3 regions of the Nocardia sp. BMG111209 genome follow, and region 1 is predicted to be linked to each of the others. Evidence: riboswitches for the same ligand, from Rfam matches in the RefSeq annotation. Region 1 holds a riboswitch; each other region holds the start of a gene.
What was found. Region 1 has a riboswitch for S-adenosylmethionine ahead of G361_RS0134325 (aminotransferase class V-fold PLP-dependent enzyme). Riboswitches for the same ligand answer to the same signal wherever they lie in the genome.

Region 1 (6,266 bases):
GAGCGGTGCCGGTGATCGACCGGCCGAAATGGCTTGTGCCCCACCATGAGTGGGGCACAAGTGTTCGGGGTGTGGGTCGGTCACGACCGGACGTCGGGGAAGCTCACTCCGCGTTGGGCGTGCCAGCCGCCCTCGGGGGCGTCGTCGTGGTCGGTGGAGCGGCTGAGGTCGGCCCATCGGGTGTCGATGTCGACGCGGTTCTGCCAGGCGTCGCGGCCGATCTCGTAGGCGTCGCTGCCGGCGAGGATGCGCAGCGGGGGTTCGTCCAGGGCGGCGACGGTGAGTACCAGTTGGGCGACCTTGCGGGGGTCGCTGGTCGCGGTGTGCTCGAAATCGGCCATCGCGGCGACCGAGGCGCCGAGGGTGGGCCGGTAGGGCTCGCTGATCTCGGGGATGGTCATCGATGAGCCGGCCCAGTCGGTGCGCATGCCGCCGGGTTCCACGACGGTGATCTTGATGCCGAGCGCGCCCACCTCGGCGGCGAGGGCCTCGCTGAAGCCGCCGACTGCCCACTTCGCGGACTGGTAGGCGGTCATGCCGGGGCCGCCGACGCGACCGCCGACCGAGGAGATCTGGATGATCCTTCCGCCGCCCTGCTTGCGCAGGATCGGCACCACCGCCTTGGTGACGTAGACGGTGCCGAGGAAATTGGTTTCGATCTGCCGGCGGAAGACCTCCAGTGTGGTGTCCTCCAGTGCGACGCGGTCGCCCTGACCGGCATTGTTGACCACGACATCCAGGCGGCCGAAGGCGGCGACGCCGTTGGCGACAGCTGTTTCGGCGGCGGCCGGGTCGGTGACGTCCAGCGCCTCGACGTGGATGCGGTCGCCGTACTTCTCGGCGAGGTCGTCGAGCGAGCGCGGGTTGCGGGCGGTGGCGACCACGCGGTGACCGGCGTCCAGCGCCTGCTCGACGATCTGACGGCCGAGCCCGCGCGAAGAACCGGTGACGAAGAATACCGAGCTCACGGTGGTGAGTCCTCTCTGACGGGTAACGCAATGTGCTTGCGTTATAGACGATAGGCCGATCCCACGGTTAAGTCAATGGCCTTGCGTTATCGTGTGGGGGTGGGTTCGACGAGGCAACGCGCCCGATCGGTGCAGGACAAGGAACTGCGGAAAACCGCGCTGCTGGCGGCCGCGCGGGAGCTGGCGGTGGAGCAGGGGGTGCGCGAGGTCACGCTGACCGCGGTGACCGCGCGGGTCGGGCTGCATCCCTCCGCCTTGCGGCGGTATTTCGAATCGCGGGAGGAGCTGCTGCTCGAACTCGCGCAGGACGGGTGGGCGGACTGGCGGGACGGGCTGCTGGCCGAGCTCGGTGCGGCGCGTGGCCTGGAGGCCGACCGGATCGCCGTCCTCGTCGCCGAGTCGATGGTGCGGTTGCCGCTGTTCTGCGATCTGCTCACCCACGTCGCCCTGAGTCTGGAGGGTGCGGTGCGGATCGAGCGGGCGCGGCAGTACAAGTTCGCCGCCGGCAGCGCCTACGACGCGATGGTCGCGGCCGTGGTCGCGGCGTCCGCCGACCTCGACAAGGTCGCGGCGCAGCTCGTGCTGACGGGTGCGATGACCATCGGGGCGTACCTGTACCAGCTGTCCCAGCCGACCGAGACGCTGCGCCGGCTGTACGAGGAGCAACCGCGGTGGGCGCACAGCGCATTGCGTTTCCGCGAGCAGCTCACGACGCTGCTCACGGCCGTCGCCGTGGGTGCGCGGCCGAGTGTGCGGCGGACCACCGGCGAGCCGCTACCGGACGTGGTCGTCGAGGAGTGAGTGCGGCTCCCGGTTGCCGTGGGAATGCCGTTGCGGTGGTGTCGGATTCGATCGCCCGGTCGGCGGGGCACAGCTTGCCCCTCTACTCTGGTGCCATGCGCAGGTCGTTGCCTCCGGTCGCATCTCGGGTGTCGGACACGCTCATCGCACGTGGGCATCACGGGGTGATCATCACGCAAACCGAGCCCACGCATTCCGCTGAACAGGCGGCGCGGGCGCTCGGGGTGGACGTCGGCGCGATCACGGAGTCGATGGTGTACCTGCTCGACGACGAACCGGTGTTGCTGCTGGTTTCCGGGGCGCACGGGGTGGATCTGGCCCGGACCGGGGACCGGCTGGAAGGGACGCTGACGCCCGCCCCGGCGGCGACCGCCCGGGAGGTGACCGGGCAGCCGATCGGCGGTATCGCGCCGGTGGGCCATCCCACGAATCTGCCCACCTACGTGGACAATGCGCTGTCGGAATACCGGGAGCTGTGGGCGGCCGGAGGCCATCCGAACACCGTCTTCCGCACCTCGTTCCCGGAGTTGGTGCGGATCACCGCGGGGCTGTCGATCGACGTCGACTAGGCGGTGTGACGCCGGTCATCCGTCCTCCCGGCGAGGGTCGCGATCGCGCGACGTAGTTTGGAACTGTGAGCAGATCTCCCGACGCGGAACTACGGGCGTCCGTGGGCTCGGACGGCATTCCGGCCGAGCAGTACCGGTCGGCCATGCGGCATTATCCGGCCGGTGTGACCATCGTCACGCTCGCGGGTGCGGACGGGCCGGTGGGGTTCACCGCCACCTCGTTCGCCTCGCTGTCGCTCGAGCCGCCGCTGATCTCGTTCAACATCGCGCACACCTCCTCCAGCATCGCGTCGATGCTGGGCGCGGATTCGCTGGTCGTGCACTTCCTCGGCGAGCATCAGCAGGAGCTGGCGCGGCGGTTCTCCCGGGAGGCCGGACAGCGGTTCAGCGAACCCGCGCTGTGGACCACGCTCGACTCCGGCGAGCCGGTGCTGCACGGGACGCCGCTCTGGGTGCGGGCGACCGTGTGGGAACGTTTCGCGATCGGTGACCACACCCTGGTCGTGGGCCTGGTGACCCGGGTGCACGACGAGACCGGCGCCGCGCCCCTGGCCGCGCCGCTGCTGTACTACAACGGCGCCTATCACCGGGCCACCGCCCTGGACTGATCAGGCCGCCGACGCCGCGGTGCCGATGCCCAGCGCCGTCAGCACGCCCGCGCTGATCTGTTCCAGCCGGGCCCGGGTGCGCGGCCGCCGCAGCAGTTCGATCGCGCGGGCGGCCAGCGTCGCCAGCAGTACCATCTCGACGGCGGCGACCGTCGATTCGATCGCGCCGAGCGCCAGCGCGTTCAGGAAGGTGACCGTCGTGAGGAACTGCGGGAGCACCGCCAGATAGAACAATCCGACCTTCGGATTCAGCAGGCACGACAGCAGGCCCGCGCTGAATGCGGACGGCACGGTCGCCGTGCTGGCCCGGGTGTCCGCCGGCTCGCCGTCCGCGCGGGCCCGGCGATGTTCGATCAGCGTCCGAATTCCGAGATATATCAAGTAGATTCCGCCGACCACCTTCACCGCGCGGTAGGCGGTCGCAGATTGCTCGAGCAGGGCCGCCACCCCGGCCGCGACCACGGTTGCCCAGACGATGCCACCGACCGCGGAACCGAGCGCCGCCGCGATCCCGTGCCGGCGCCCGGCGATCGAGAAGCGCAGGACCAGGAAGGTGTCCGGGCCGGGGGTGATGGCCAGCAGTACGCACAGTCCGGTGAATCCGAGCAGCAGGGAGACGGTCACCGTTCGATATAAGCGCAGGTCGGATCGGGATGGCAAGGCGATTACGGCGAGTCCCCCCGGACATGCGCGGCGACACGTCCGAATCTTGACAAGGGTTCGGGCCAGTGCCTATCTTCAGCTCAGGTCATGAGTGCCAGCGTCAAGCCCCGGCTTGCTGGCCGGCAACCCTCCTCCGCGGCGGGGTGCTCCGGGTGACGACCGGGCCGCAGCCCGACCGGGCTCGGCAAGCGCGGACTCCGACTTTTTTCCTCGTCGTTTCCGGAGTCCCCGAACCGAAGGGATTGCGTGATGACCGCTGTTCTCGACCCGACCTGTGCCGCCCAGGTATCCGGCGCCGACCTGCAGGTTCCGCTGGTGTCCGGTGGCACCGTGCGCTACGCGAATTTCGACTACGCCGCCAGCGCCCCGGCCCTGGCACAGGTCACCGACCGGGTGTCGGAGTTGCTGCCCTACTACGCGAGCGTGCATCGCGGGGCCGGATACGCCTCGCGGATCTCCACCGACTGCTACGAGGCCGCCCGGACCTCGGTGTCCCGGTTCCTGGGCTGTACCGACGACCAGGTCGTGGTGTTCACCCGCAACACCACGGACTCGCTGAACCTGCTGGCCGCCTGCGTACCCGGCGATACCGTGGTGCTCGACATCGAACATCACGCCAACTTCCTGCCGTGGCTGCGGCACGGGCGGCGGGTGGTCCGGGCCGCCGACACCGTGGCCGAGACGATCCGCCGGGTGGTCGCGGAGCTGTGTACCAAACCCGCTGCGCTGCTTGCCATCACGGGTGCGTCGAACGTCACCGGTGAGGTGCTGCCGCTGGAACGGCTCGCGACCGTCGCGCACGAGTGCGGGGCCCGAATCCTGGTGGATGCCGCGCAATTGGCGCCGCATCGGCGAATCGACCTGCGGCACAGCGGAATCGACTACCTCGCCTTTTCCGGGCACAAGCTGTACGCGCCGTTCGGCGCGGGAGTGCTGGTGGGCCGCCGGGATTGGCTGGATGCCGCCGAGCCGTACCTGGCCGGCGGCGGGGCGGTCCGAGAGGTCCGCACGACCGGTGTCGACTGGGCGCCCGCGCCGCAGCGGCACGAGGCCGGATCGCCGAATGTCCTCGGCGTGGCGGCCCTGGCCGCGGCCTGTGATGCGCTCACCGAACTGCAGGAGCGGGCCACCGAACACGAGCGGCGGCTGGCGATCCGGCTGCGCGAGGGGCTGGGCGGTATCGCGGGGGTGCGCTTCCTGCGCATCTGGTCGGACAGCGCCGACAGCGTCGGCATCGTGACCTTCACCCTCGACGGTGTCGAACCGGGCCGGGTGGCGGCGTATCTGTCCGCCGAACACGGGATCGGGGTGCGCGACGGCCGATTCTGCGCGCATCCGCTGCTCGCCCGGCTCGGCGTCGACGGCGCGATCCGGGCCAGTATCGGCCTGGGCACCACCGCGGCCGATGTGGATCGTCTGGTCGACGCGATCGATGTGCTGGTGCGGCGGGGGCCGTCGTGGGAGTACACGTGCGCGGACGGCCACTGGAATCCCCAGCCGGAGACCCGGCCACGGCTGACCGCTCAGGACGCCGGCGGTGCGGCGCCGTGTTCCTTCTGAACGGTCAGAACACCAGATAGCGTTCGGCGAGCTGCTCCACCAGCGGGTCGTCGTCGGCGACCGACTCCAGTGCGTCGAGGTCGGTCGCCACGGCGACCAGACGGGGATCGTCCAGGTCCGGATCGTAGGGCCCGTCCTCCCGGAGCTGTCGCATCAACTTCTCGCGCACCCGGTTCTTCAGGGAATCGATCATGCCGTCAGCATGCCCAGTACCGGGCGGATGTCACGGTCACCACGCCGTCGGCCGGGTCACACCGGCGCCAGCCAGCTGCCCCACGGCGTGTTGCGCAGCACACTGAACACCGCCAGCAGCGCCAGCGACACCGCGAGGGTGATCGGACCGGCGTGGAACGGGAACGGCCGGCGCCGGCCGTTCCATCGGTTCACCACCAGGTGCACCCACCACACCACGAACGCCACCGTCAGCGGGAGCAGCAGGATATTGCTGTGGATCGCGTCGAGTACGTGACCCTCGCTGAGGTTGTGCATCGCGCGCAGCCCGCCGCACCCCGGGCACCAATACCCGGTCAGCGCGTAGAACGGGCAGTAGCCGTAGGAGCCGGAGACGTGCGGATCGCGGAAGTGCAGGACCGCGACGGCGGCGGCGAGCCCGCCGGCGATGAGGGCCGGCTGCCCCAGAGTGACCCAGCCGGTGCGGGTTTCGGCCGGCGGTGCGGCTGCGGTGTCCACAGTCGTCCACGGTAGCGAGGGCAGGCCGGGTCTCGCCAGGTGGTTCCGATCCCGCGATCCGGCACCGACCCTTGACAGACTAGAACTTGTTCTAAAGACTGCTCTGTGACGGTCGTCACGCCGCTCCGGTGGGGTGGGTGAGTTCGTCGGTACGCCAAGGCTTTTCGAGCACAGCTCGGGCGCGCACGGTCGGTCGGAGGAGGAACCCCGCAATGATTCTGGACAACTTCCGTGTGGACGGCCGGGTCGCCGTCGTCACCGGCGCCGGGCGCGGGATCGGCGCCGCGGCCGCGCTGGGCCTGGCCGAGGCCGGGGCCGATGTGCTGATCGCCGCGCGCACGGCCGAACAGCTCGAGGAGGTCGCGGGCAAGATCCGCGCGCTGGGCCGCCGGGTGGTGACCGTAGCC
Region 2 (6,266 bases), 790 kb from region 1:
GCGCTTGATCCAGCCGGTGACATAGGTGCCGGGCAGGTAGCGGCCGTCGCCGTCGGCGTGCTCGTCGGCCAGCACCCGGCCGGCCTCGTTCGGGACGGTGCCCGCCTGGTCGTCGAACGGCAGCTGGGCGATGTTCTGCGACAGGTAGCCGACGGCGCGGTAGACCGCCTGCACGTCCCAGGTGTTGAACTCGCCGGTGCCCTTCACGTTGCCGGTGCCGTCGAGCGCGGTGCGTTCGGTGCGCAGGCCCGCGACCTTGCCGTGCTCGTCGCCGAGGATCTCCGCGGGGCTCTCGAAGAAGTGCAGGAACAACTTGTGCGGGCGAGCGCCGACGTCGCGGATGGCCCACTGCTCGAGGGTGTTGCAGACCATATCGGCCTGCTTCGAATGCCGGCGCGCGGCTTCCGAACCCTCGTCGTAGTCGATGTCCTCCGGGTCGACGATGACCTCGATATTGGGAGAGTGGTCCAGTTCCCGCAGCTCGAGCGGGGTGAACTTGGCCTGCGCGGGACCGCGGCGGCCGAATACGTGGACCTCGAGGGCCTTGTTGGCGCGCAGGCCCGCGTAGACGTTCGGCGGGATCTCCGTCGGGAGCAGTTCGTCACCGGTCTTGGCGAGGACGCGCGCGACGTCGAGGGCGACGTTGCCGACGCCGAGGACGGCGACCTTCTCGGCCTCCAGGGGCCAGCTGCGGGGGACGTCGGGGTGGCCGTCGTACCAGGAGACGAAATCCGCGGCGCCGAAGGAGCCCTCCAGATCGATGCCCTGGATCGGGAGGGCGCGGTCGGCGTTGGCGCCGGTGGAGAAGATGACCGCGTCGTAGAACCTGCGCAGATCCTCGAGGGTGATGTCGCTGCCGTAGTCGATGTTGCCGAGCAGGCGGACCTGCGGCTTGTCGAGAACCTTGTGCAGCGCGGTGACGATGCCCTTGATCCGCGGATGGTCCGGCGCGACGCCGTAGCGGATCAGGCCGAACGGTGCGGGCATCCGCTCGTACAGATCGATGCTCACCTCGGCATCGGACTTCATCAAGGCGTCGGCGGCATAGATGCCCGCCGGTCCGGCACCCACGATGGCGATGCGCAACGGGCGATCCGCACTCTGTCGATCGGCGCTGTGTTCGGTCATTCTCAGGCGCACCCTCTGGTTGGAAACTCTGGTCTCAGCCGTCTTTCTTAGCTTAGGCTAAGTTGACGCTCGGACGGGCTCCCCCCGGCGTCCCCGACATCCCATCGATGCTGCATCGTTGCTGCAAGGATCCGGTTGGCGCCGCGGCGGCCGCCAGTTCCCGAAGATTCTATCGGTGACGGCTATCGCCTCCGTTCCCCCGCCCCCGGCGGGAAATGCCGGGCGTGACTCCCGACACACCGGGCGACCAGGGATGATCAATGCCATGACCACGCCCGACGAGGAACCCGTCGTCATCGATCAGCGGGAAAAGACCCGGTCCGCCCTGCCTTTCCTGGCGGCCTTCGCGATCGCCCTGGTGGTGCTCGTGGCCGTGGTGGTCCTCGAGGCGACCCGGCCCGCCGAGAGAAACCTCACAGATTCCGACAAGATGGCCACCGCGGTGCGCGATTACGCCGACGCCTGGAACGCCGCCGATCCCGCGAAGCTGACCGCGGCGGCCTGTGCCGGATTCGATCCGGCGCGTTCGCCGCTCGCCGCCGCCGCGGGGAAGAAGGTCGATCTCGTCCGGCTCGCCGATCCGAGTATCGACGGCGATCACGGCAAGGTGACCGTGACCGGTTCGGTGGACGGGAAGGAGTCGTCGGGCACCTGGTCGCTGACCCGCTCCGGCGGGGTCTGGCGCGTGTGCGATTGAGGCCGTCGGAGTTTGACAGGCAACCCGATCACCGGGCAATCTCTTTGCAGGTCATGAGTACCAGCGTCAAGCCCCGGCTCGCTGGTCGGCAACCCTCTTTCGCGGCGGGGTGCTCCGGGTGACGACCTGGCCGCGCACCGGCTCCCGGTGCGGCAAGTGCGGATTCTCGAGGAGGTTCGACAGATGAGCTACGCAGGCGATATCACCCCACTGCAGGCGTGGGAATTGTTGCGGGACAACCCGGATGCGGTGCTGGTGGATGTGCGCACCGAGGCCGAGTGGCGGTTCGTCGGGGTGCCCGACACCGCCTCGATCGACCGGCCGACGGCGCTGATCGAATGGGTCGATCTCGGTGGCGCGCGCAACGAGGCCTTCGTCGATCAGCTGAAGCAGGCGCTCGCCGGGCGCGCCGAGGGCAGCGATGCCCCGGTCGTCTTCCTCTGCCGTTCCGGTCAGCGGTCGATCGGCGCGGCGACGGCGGCCACCGCGGCCGGCTTCGCCCCGTCCTACAACGTGCTCGAGGGTTTCGAGGGCGCGCTGGACGAGCAGGCCCATCGTGGCGCCGCCGGCTGGCGGGCGCATGGACTGCCGTGGCGGCAGTCGTGATCGCGGCGGAAACCGAAGGGAGACAGGCATGATCACGGGTGGAGCGTTCGAGAAGCCGTTGCCCTCGGGTGTCGGCCCGGCGACGCTGGGAGTCCGGGGTGGACTGCGGCGCTCCGGTTTCGAGGAGACCTCCGAGGCGCTGTATCTGTCGTCCGGATTCGTCTACGAGAGCGCCGAGGCGGCCGAGGCCGCGTTCACCGGCGACGTCGAGCACTTCGTCTACTCCCGCTACGGCAATCCGACGGTCGCGATGTTCGAGGAGCGGCTGCGCCTGCTCGAGGGCGCCGAGGCCTGTTTCGCCACCGCCAGCGGCATGTCGGCGGTGTTCACCGCACTGGCCGCGCTGCTCGCCGCGGGCGATCGGCTGGTGGCCGCGCGCAGCCTGTTCGGCTCCTGTTTCGTGGTGTGCAACGAGATCCTGCCGCGCTGGGGTGTGGAGACCGTCTTCGTCGACGGTGAGGATCTGGACCAGTGGGAGCAGGCGCTGTCGGTGCCGACCACCGCGGTGTTCTTCGAGACCCCGTCCAATCCGATGCAGACCCTGGTCGATGTGCGCCGGGTCACCGAACTGTCGCACGCCGCGGGCGCGAAGGTGGTGCTGGACAACGTCTTCGCGACCCCGCTGTTGCAGCGCAGCCTGCCGCTGGGTGCGGATGTGGTGGTGTACTCCGGCACCAAGCACATCGACGGTCAGGGCCGGGTGCTCGGCGGGGCCATCCTCGGTGCGAAGGACTACATCGACGGCCCGGTCAAGAACCTCATGCGGCACACCGGTCCGGCGCTGAGCCCCTTCAACGCGTGGACGCTGCTCAAGGGCCTGGAGACGATGCCGCTGCGCGTGATGCAGTCGGCCACCTCGGCGCTGCGGATCGCGGAGTTCCTGGAACAGCATCCGGCCGTGTCCTGGACGAAATACCCGTTCCTGCAGTCACATCCGCAGTACGATCTGGCGCGCAGTCAGATGAGCGGCGGCGGTACGGTCGTCACCTTCGAACTGGCGGCCAATCCGGACGAGGGCAAGAAGCGCGCCTTCGAGGTGCTCAATCGCCTTCGCATCGTGGACATCTCGAACAACCTCGGTGATTCCAAGACCCTCATCACCCATCCGGCGACCACCACGCATCGCGCGATGGGTGCGGAAGGCCGTGCGGCCGTGGGGATCACGGACGGCGTGCTGCGGATCTCGGTGGGCCTGGAGGATATCGACGATCTGCTCGGCGATCTGGATCACGCGCTGGGCTGAGCCGGTACCGGTGGCGTTCGCGTCCGGCGGACGCCACCGAATCCCTCAGCCGGCGAACGGATTCGAGGTGCGGCCGACCAGATCGGCCACCGAATCCAGCACCACCGTGGGGCGGTAGGGGAACTGTTCGAACGAGGCGCGGGTGGAGATGCCCGACATCACCAGGATCGTCCGCATCCCCGCCTCCAGCCCGGCGATCACATCGGTGTCCATCCGGTCGCCGATCATCACCGTGGACTGCGAATGAGCGCCGATGCGGCGCAACGCCGATCGCATCATCAGCGGATTCGGCTTGCCGACGTAGTACGGTTCGCGCCCGGTGGCCCGGGTGATCAGCGCCGCCACCGAACCGGTCGCGGGCAGCAGGCCCTCGCGCGACGGTCCGGTCGCGTCCGGATTGGTCGCGATGAAGCGGGCGCCGCGGTCGACCAGGCGGATCGCGGTGGTGATGGCCTCGAAGGAATACGTGCGGGTCTCGCCGAGCACCACATAGTCCGGATCGCTGTCGGTGAGTACGTAGCCGATCTCGTGCAGCGCGGTGGTGAGGCCGGACTCGCCGACCACATATGCGGTGCCGCCGGGCCGCTGATCGTCGAGGAAGGTGGCCGTCGCCAGCGCGGAGGTCCAGATCGCCTCCTGGGGAATGTCGAGGCCGGAGTGCCGCAGCCGGGCCTGCAGATCGCGCGGCGTGCGAATCGAGTTGTTGGTGAGGACCAGGAACGGGACGCCGTTGGCCTGCAGTTCCGCCAGGAACTTGTCGGCGCCGGGAATCGGATGGTCCTCGTGCACCAGCACGCCGTCCATGTCGGTCAGGTAGGACAGGATCGGTTCGTCGTCTGCCGTCACCGTTCGATTCTCTGCCCGCCGCCGCGAGCGCGCGCGGGCGGGGGTGGATGGTCTCGGACGCGCAGCGTCGATGGTCTCGGACGCGCAGCGTCGGTGGCCTCGACCGACCATCCGCACATAACGGACAGGTCGCTGGTTATGGTCGAGGGTGAATCCCGTGCGCGGCGGAATGCGGTGTGACACCGCGACGCTGCACACGGGTGGGTTGCGGCAACGACATCGAAGTGGACAGGAGTCCCCGCGTGACTGATCTCAAGCTCGGCTACAAGGCGTCGGCGGAACAATTCGGCCCCCGCGAGCTCGTCGAGCTCGGCGTGGCCGCCGAGGAGCACGGTCTGGACAGTGCCACGGTCAGCGATCACTTCCAGCCGTGGCGGCACAACGGCGGGCACGCACCCTTCTCGCTGTCCTGGATGACGGCGGTGGGCGAGCGGACGCAGCGGATCCAGCTGGGCACCTCGGTGCTCACCCCGACCTTCCGGTACAACCCGGCCGTGATCGCGCAGGCGTTCGCGACCATGGGCTGCCTGTACCCGGAGCGCATCATGCTGGGCGTGGGCACCGGTGAGGCGCTCAACGAGATCGCGACCGGCTACAAGGGCGACTGGCCGGAGTTCAAGGAGCGGTTCGCCCGGCTGCGCGAATCCGTGGATCTGATGCGGGCGCTGTGGACCGGCGACCGGGTCGACTTCGACGGCGAGTACTACCACACCGTCGGCGCCTCCATCTACGACGTGCCGAAGGACGGCATCCCGATCTACGTCGCCGCCGGCGGTCCGCTGGTGGCCAAGTACGCCGGTCGGGCCGGCGACGGATTCATCTGCACCTCGGGCAAGGGTATGGACCTGTACACCGAGAAGCTGATGCCCGGCGTCGAGGAGGGTGCGGCGAAGGCCGGCCGGACCCTCGCCGATATCGACCGGATGATCGAGATCAAGATCTCCTACGACACCGATCCCGATCTGGCGCTGGAGAACACGCGGTTCTGGGCGCCGCTGTCGCTGACCGCCGAGCAGAAGCACAGCATCACCGACCCGATCGAGATGGAGGCCGCCGCCGACGCGCTGCCGATCGAGCAGATCGCCAAGCGCTGGATCGTCGCCAGCGATCCGGACCGGACGGTCGAGTTGATCAAGCCGTATGTGGACGCGGGCCTGAATCACCTGGTGTTCCACGCCCCCGGTCAGGATCAGCGGCGCTTTCTCGATCTGTTCGCCCGCGATCTCGCGCCGCGGTTGCGCGCGCTGTAGCGGATTCCGGTGGTCCGGCACGGCCGGGCCACCGGATTCACAACTGGCGCAGCGCGAACATCCGCATGGTGCGGTCGGTGCGGTCGCGATAGGCGTCGTACGCGTCGCTGATCTCGATGAACCGGTCGAAGACCTCCTCGCGCTCGGTCACATCGGTGACGGGATCGGCGTGCACCGCCAGGTAGTTCCCGGAGATGGTGACGGTCGCGATCGGATAGGACAGCAGATTGGCCGTCCAGTCCGGATGCCGGTCACCGCCGAAATTGCTGCCGACCACGTAGAGCACGTCGCCGTCGTGCACGAACAGCAGCGGGGTGGTGTGCTGCTGTCCCGAGTGCCGGCCGGTGGTGGTGAGCAGCAGGATCGGCGCGCCGATCGGGCCCAGCAGGGTGTAACGTCCGGCGCTGCGCTCCAACACTTTCCGGTCGAGTGGGGTGAGGACCTTGACGACCGCGGACCCGGCCTTGGTCGCCGCGATCGGACTCGCCAGCCGGGC
Region 3 (6,266 bases), on a different contig from region 1:
CCGCTCTCCGGTCCGGCGACTTCGGCGTTGTCGACGCGGCGCCGCCGGGCGGACCGCCGATGGATGAAGAGTCGACGGATATGGACGCTGCCGATGATGCCGCCGGGGAATTCGCTGACGACGCTGGTAGCTGGGATTCCGCCGACACGGAACCCCTTGCCGCGGAGCACGAATCCGGCCTCGATGCGTTCGGCGTCGCCGCCCCGGCCACCTGGCACACCGGCCCGGTGCCCGGTCCGCACGGTGGTGTCACGGTGGGGCAGCTCACGGCGATCATGCCGGACCTGTCGCCGGAACGGGCGGTGGAGTATCTGCCCGCGCTCAATGCCGCCATGGCGGAGGGTGGGATCACCACACCGCTGCGGCAGGCAGCATTTCTGGCGCAGTTGGCGCACGAGAGCGGACAGCTGCGGTATTTCGAGGAGTTCGGCGACGACGGCTACTTCACTCAATACGACCCGGGGCAGCCGAACACAGCGGCCGGTAACACTCAGCCCGGTGACGGCCCGTTGTTCCACGGCCGCGGCCCGATCCAGCTGACGGGGCGTGGCAACTATCGCGACGCCGGCCATGCCCTCGGGTTGGATCTGGAGGGCGATCCGGCGTCGGCGGCCCGTCCGGATATCGGATTCCGTGTCGCGCAATGGTATTGGAGTTCCCGCGCGATCAACGTTCTCGCCGACCTCGGTGATTTCGCGGCCGTCACGGCCGCGGTCAACGGTGGTCACAACGGCCTGGCCGAACGGGAGAGTTTCTACCGGCGCGCGCTGGAGGTGCTCCGATGATCGGCGGGCCGGTACGGCGCCGGGTATTTCCGTTGTGCGCCTGCCGATTTCCGCGCGGTCGCCGGGTTGCCGTGGTGTCGGCGATCGTGTGGTTGCTGTTCGCCACCGGTTGTGCCGTACGGCTGCCGCTCCCGGGCGCCGGGCGCTCCGGCGTGGCGTTGCGCGGCAGTGTCGCCGTCGGCCCGCCGGAGCGTCCGTTCGTATTCCGTTCCGCCAGCGAGATCGTGCTGGCGACTCGGGATCGCATGATCGCGCGGCATCCCGGCCACTACACCGATGCCGGTTTCACCCGGGACAATTCGCACGTCTACGCACTGGATGCCACGGGTACGGTGCGGGCGGTGGAGGCCCGCGGCGGCACGATGCTGCCCGGCTCGATCGACTGCCGCTGTGACCGGGTGTTCCCGCTGCACGATACGACCGTCGGCTGGTGGCGCCCGCCCGGCGACTTCGTGCAGGCGGATCTGCACGAACCGAATCCAGCTGTGCGCGTGACGATTTCGCTGCCACCTCCGGAGGATCCGGTTGCTCCGGGCAACCTGCTGGGCGTGGCGCGGCTGCTGGCCGCCGACGATCGGACACTGGTGCTCGCCGAGACCGAGTCCCCGCCGGGAGCGAGCTGGGGTCTGACCCATCTCTTCTCGGCCGAGACCGATACCGGTGCCGTACGTCCCCTCGGCCGGATCGACGGAGTCAACACCGCGGTCGATCGGGTCGCCCTGCACCCGTCGGGCCGGGAACTGGCCATGCCGGGTTATCAGCGCGACGGAAAGACCTGCGGCACCGCGAGATTGCTGTGGATGGAGCTGTCCGCCGCCCGGCCGGAACGGCTCGACCTGCCACCGGACGCCGGCTGTTCGATCCTGATCGACGTCCGCTGGGACGCCGGGGTGCTCACCGTCGCCGAATTGCAGTGGCAGCCGGGCACTCCGGACCGGCCGACCGCCGGTGTGGTCTGGTCGCGGCGCGGCGCGGGATGGGAGCGCCGCGGTGGTGACGACGTGCTCCGGCATCTCACCCTCACACCGTCGGCAACGGTCCAGCTGCGGCGCGGCGACCACGATCGCGTGCACACCGAGCACACCGGTGAACTGGTGCTGGCCACGGACGACGAGGTCCGGGTACTGGCGCACGATGTGCTCGAGGTCCGCCTGCCCTACCCCTGAGCGGGCAAGCCGTCCTCTACCCCTGAGCGGGCAAGCCGTTCCCTATCCCTGAGCGGGCAATCCGTCCTTATCCCTGAGCGGGCAGGTCGATCTCGAACCGCTTGAACCGGGAGGTGGCGCCGCCGGTCAGTCGCACCGCGCTCTTGGGAACACGGAAGTGCCGGGCCAGCGCCTCGGCGGCGGCCCGGTTGGCCTTGCCCTCGACCGCCGGAGCGCGCACGTACACCTGCAGCGTGCCGTCCGCCGCCGTCTGCACCAGCGGACCCTTGCTGCTGTTGGGCTTGACGACCACCCGGATCACCGTCGGCACCGGCGGCTCCGATCGGTGTCACACGCCACCCGGGAACCCCAGCTGCCGCCACGCCTCGTACACGGCGACCGCCGCCGCGTTCGACAGGTTCATCGAGCGCCGGCCGGGCAGCATCGGGATGCGCACCCCGTCGGTGACGAGCGGGTCGGCGATCACCTCGTCGGGCAGCCCGGTGGGTTCCGGCCCGAACAGCAGGACATCGCCCCGGCGGTACTCGATATCGGTGTAGCGGCGGGTGGCGCGTGCGGTGAACGCGAACACCCGTTCCGGTGTGATCGCCGCCCAGGCGGCCGCCAGATCCCGGTGCACCCGCACCGACGCGAGGTCGTGGTAGTCCAGTCCGGCGCGCCGGAGCTTCGGCTCGGACAGATCGAATCCGAGCGGTTCGATCAGATGTAGTTCGCACCCGGTGCCGGCGACCAGCCGGATCGCGTTACCCGTGTTCGGTGGTATGCGAGGTTCGAAGAACACCAGATGAAGCACGCGGGCCAGTATCCCCGGCCGGTCCGCGATCGAGCGACCCGCCCCGACCCGGGCGGGGATGCGAGAATCGGAACGTGACCGAGACCCCTGTGACCCTGCCGTCGCGCTCCGCAGCAGTCGGGCGGTTCTTCCGCACCCACCTGCCGATGTCGCTGGTGGTGGCGGTGCTGGTGGTGGCGGTGGTGTTCGTCGCGGAGGATCGGTGGCGGCGTGGCGCGTTCTTCGTCGGGGGCGCGGTCCTGCTGGCGGCCGCGCTGCGGCTGTGTGTCCCGACCGCCCGGGTGGGCCTGCTGGCGGTGCGCAGCAGGCCCTTCGACATCGCGGCCTACGCCGTGCTCGGCGGGGCCATCGTCACCCTGGCCGCGACGATCAGCAGTCTGGGTGTCGACTGACCGAGCCGTCGCGGGCGGATCGGGCCAGATCCATCGTCTGGACCAGTAACTTGCCGACCGCGGTGGTCTCGGTGAGGAAGCCGTCGTGCCCGTCGCGGGAATGCACGATCTCGAGTCCCCGGCAACCGGGCAGCAGATCCGCCAGCTCCTGCTGGGTACGCAGCGGGTACAGCCGATCGGAGTCGACACCGCCCACCACGCACGGCACCGCGGTACTCGCCAGCGCGGCCTCGATGCCGCCGCGGCCGCGGCCCACGTCGTGGCGGTTCATCGCCTCGGTGAGCAGTACGTAGGTGGCCGGATCGAACCGGGCGACCAGCTTGTCGGCCTGGTGTTCCAGGTAGCTCTGCACCGCGTAGCGGCCGCCGGTCCGGGGATCCTCGCCCTGCTGGGCCTGATTCTCGAAGCGGTGGTCGAGCTCGAACTCGGTGCGATAGGTCAGATGCGCGATGCGGCGGGCCAGGCCCATCCCGGTCCGCGGCGTGCGGCCGGTGCCGTGATAATCGCCACCCTGCCAATCCGGATCGGCGGTGATGGCCGCGATCTGGGTGGTCTGGGTGCCGATCTGATCGGCGGTGGCACGTGCGCCGACGGCCAGGATCAGCGCGGCGCCGACGCGCTGCGGGTACCCGACCATCCACTCCAGCACCCGCATACCGCCCATGGATCCGCCGACCACCGCGGCCACCCGGTCGATGCCCAGCAGATCGGCCAGCATCACCTCGGCGGTCACCTGGTCGCGGATGGAGATCTCGGGAAACCTTGTGCCCCAGGGCTTTCCGTCCGGAGCGGGACTCGTCGGCCCGGTGCTGCCCTTGCAGCCGCCGAGCACGTTGGTGGCGATCACACACCATTCGTCGGTGTCCAGCGGCGCACCCGGTCCGACGATGCCGTCCCACCAGCCCGCCAGCTGATGCAGGCGGTCCGGCGCGCCGATCACGTGCGAGTCACCGGTGAGGGCGTGCTCGACGAGCACCACATTGTCCAGATTCGGTGACAGCTCACCCCAGCGCTGCACGGCGAGAATCGCGTCGGGGACGACCGCCCCGCTCTCCAGCCGCACATCCCCGAGGGCGACGGTGCCCAGGGTGCCGTCGGCGGGCGGCAACAGGGCCGCTGCGGTCCGTGCGTCGATGTCCACGGTCACCGCGCCGCCACCGTGCCGGACCCGGGATACACCGCAGCGAACGAGAAGTCACGCACCCCTTCGAGGGTAGCGAGGCGATGGCGAACGCCCGATACGTCCGCGGCGCAACCGATACCGGGCGCAATGGGGTTACTCATGGTCGTGCTCCTGACGTCGCGCTTGCTTCCGGCCTTCTCGGAAGCCCGGTCATCACCCGGAGCACCCCACCGCAACTGGAGGGTTGCCGACCAGCGAGCCGGGGCTTGGCGCTGGTGCTCATGACCTGCCCTGGATGGTATCGGATTGCGTTCCGATGCTGTCAAAGGGTTGCGCCGGAGTTACTCGGCAGCGGCCATCGGACGCGCGCACACCCGCTGGAACTCGTCGTAGGCCGCCTGCACGGCCCGGACCATCAGGTCCGGGGCGGCCGCCGGGGGGCATTCGGCCAGCGCGCTGTCGCACTCCATACCGGTGCGGATGACGGCGTGCCAGGTGGCGGCGATCAGGCGTACGGTCAGTGAGTCGGCATCGAGGCCGAGGCGCTCGCCGAGCGCCGCGTTGAGCTCGGCGGTCTTGGTATCGATGAAGTCCATGCTGCGCGAGCGCACCGCGGCGCTGGCCCGCATGATCCGCTGCATCTGCTGGAACCACGAGAACGGCAGCGTCTCGTCGGTGGTGCTGAGCTCGGCCACGACCAGGTGGGCATTGCGCAGCGCGAGCAGTTCGTTGCCGGTGATGGGCTGATTGCGCAGCTCGACGGCGACGCGCCGGCCCCACTCCTCGGTGGGAGCCAGGATGATGTCCTCTTTGAGTTCGAAGTACCGGTTCACCGTGCGTGGCGAGACGTCGGCGGCGTCGGCGATCTGCTCGACGGTCGTCGCCTCGAAGCCCTGACTGTCGCAGAGCTGCAGCGCAACTTCGATGATCCGGCGCCGGGTCTGCTCCTTCTTGCGTTCGCGCAGACCGGCCCGGGGCTGACAGGACGAGGAGCCGAGCATCTACGCATTCTAACTCCGTGTTACGAGTTCATGACCAGAGATGCCAAATGTCGCAGTCAGACATTTTTCTCTTGACGCCATTTGACTGGCGGTGACACGATGGCGTCATCTTGCTTCCTACTCAGGAGTTCTCCCCCATGACCGACCTCGGGATCGCAGTACACGAATCCCCGGCCACCGACGCCGAGCGCGGTCGCTCGACCCGGTGGTGGGCCCTGGGCGTGCTCGCCCTGGCTCAACTGATGGTGGTGCTCGACGCCACCATCGTCACGATCTCGCTGCCGTTCGCCCAGCGTGACCTGCACATCAGTGACGGCGACAAGCAGTGGATGCTCACCGCGTACACGCTCATCTTCGGCGGTCTGCTGCTGCTCGGCGGCCGGCTCGCCGACTACCTCGGCCGCCGGCGGATGTTCCTGATCGGCCTGGTCGGCTTCGCCGCCGCCTCGGCCCTGGCCGGACTGGCCCAGAACGCCGGCGAGCTGTTCGCCGGCCGGGCATTGCAGGGCGCGTTCGCGGCCGTGCTGGCCCCGGCGGCGCTGTCGCTGGTCTCGGTGACCTTCACCGAACCGCGCGAGCGGGCGCGGGCCTTCGGCGCCTTCGCCGGGGTGTCCGCCGGTGGCGCGGCCATCGGCCTGATCGTCGGCGGCGCGCTCACCGAGTACGCCGACTGGCGCTGGTGCCTGCTGGTCAACACGCCGGTGGCGTTGCTGGCCCTGGTCGGCGCGTTCGCCTTCGTCATCCGCGATGTGCCCGCCCCGCGGACCGGCGGCTACGACGTGCCCGGCGCGGTGACCGTCACCCTCGGCCTGATCTCGATCGTGTACGGATTCAGCCGTGCCGCCGAGGACGGCTGGCTGGCCGCCACCACGCTCGCGCTGCTGATCGCCGGTGTCGCGCTGCTCGCGGCCTTCGTCGTGATCGAACGCCGTTCGGTCAACCCGCTGCTGCCGTTGCACATCCCCGGTGAGATCAACCGCGGCGGCTCCTATCTGGTGGCACTGCT

Region 2: linked by a shared signal. The riboswitch ahead of G361_RS0137920 (rhodanese-like domain-containing protein) and the one ahead of G361_RS0134325 (aminotransferase class V-fold PLP-dependent enzyme) in region 1 are both predicted to bind S-adenosylmethionine.
Region 3: linked by a shared signal. The riboswitch ahead of G361_RS0140820 (homoserine O-acetyltransferase) and the one ahead of G361_RS0134325 (aminotransferase class V-fold PLP-dependent enzyme) in region 1 are both predicted to bind S-adenosylmethionine.

What each region holds. Positions count from the first base shown of each region.
Region 1 is NZ_KB907309.1:682,636-688,901, reverse strand. It holds gene G361_RS0134350 (SDR family NAD(P)-dependent oxidoreductase) at 81-968, opposite strand; gene G361_RS0134345 (TetR family transcriptional regulator) at 1,068-1,769, shown strand; gene G361_RS0134340 (YbaK/EbsC family protein) at 1,865-2,338, shown strand; gene G361_RS0134335 (flavin reductase family protein) at 2,482-2,946, shown strand; gene G361_RS0134330 (LysE family translocator) at 2,947-3,570, opposite strand; SAM riboswitch class IV at 3,693-3,806, shown strand; gene G361_RS0134325 (aminotransferase class V-fold PLP-dependent enzyme) at 3,859-5,169, shown strand; gene G361_RS0134320 (hypothetical protein) at 5,174-5,362, opposite strand; gene G361_RS0134315 (DUF2752 domain-containing protein) at 5,419-5,859, opposite strand; gene G361_RS0134310 (SDR family oxidoreductase) at 6,072-6,266, shown strand, end outside.
Region 2 is NZ_KB907309.1:1,469,466-1,475,731, forward strand. It holds gene G361_RS0137910 (FAD-dependent oxidoreductase) at 1-1,128, opposite strand, end outside; gene G361_RS47580 (hypothetical protein) at 1,394-1,825, shown strand; SAM riboswitch class IV at 1,875-1,990, shown strand; gene G361_RS0137920 (rhodanese-like domain-containing protein) at 2,009-2,431, shown strand; gene G361_RS0137925 (O-succinylhomoserine sulfhydrylase) at 2,460-3,674, shown strand; gene G361_RS0137930 (HAD-IIA family hydrolase) at 3,720-4,478, opposite strand; gene fgd (glucose-6-phosphate dehydrogenase (coenzyme-F420)) at 4,763-5,770, shown strand; gene G361_RS0137940 (nitroreductase/quinone reductase family protein) at 5,808-6,266, opposite strand, start outside.
Region 3 is NZ_KB907310.1:608,848-615,113, forward strand. It holds gene G361_RS50630 (glycoside hydrolase family 19 protein) at 1-785, shown strand, start outside; gene G361_RS0140800 (hypothetical protein) at 860-1,951, shown strand; gene G361_RS0140805 (DUF167 family protein) at 2,019-2,261, opposite strand; gene G361_RS0140810 (tRNA (cytidine(34)-2'-O)-methyltransferase) at 2,280-2,744, opposite strand; gene G361_RS0140815 (DUF3017 domain-containing protein) at 2,891-3,136, shown strand; gene G361_RS0140820 (homoserine O-acetyltransferase) at 3,114-4,283, opposite strand; SAM riboswitch class IV at 4,434-4,546, opposite strand; gene G361_RS0140825 (TetR/AcrR family transcriptional regulator) at 4,601-5,260, opposite strand; gene G361_RS0140830 (MFS transporter) at 5,398-6,266, shown strand, end outside.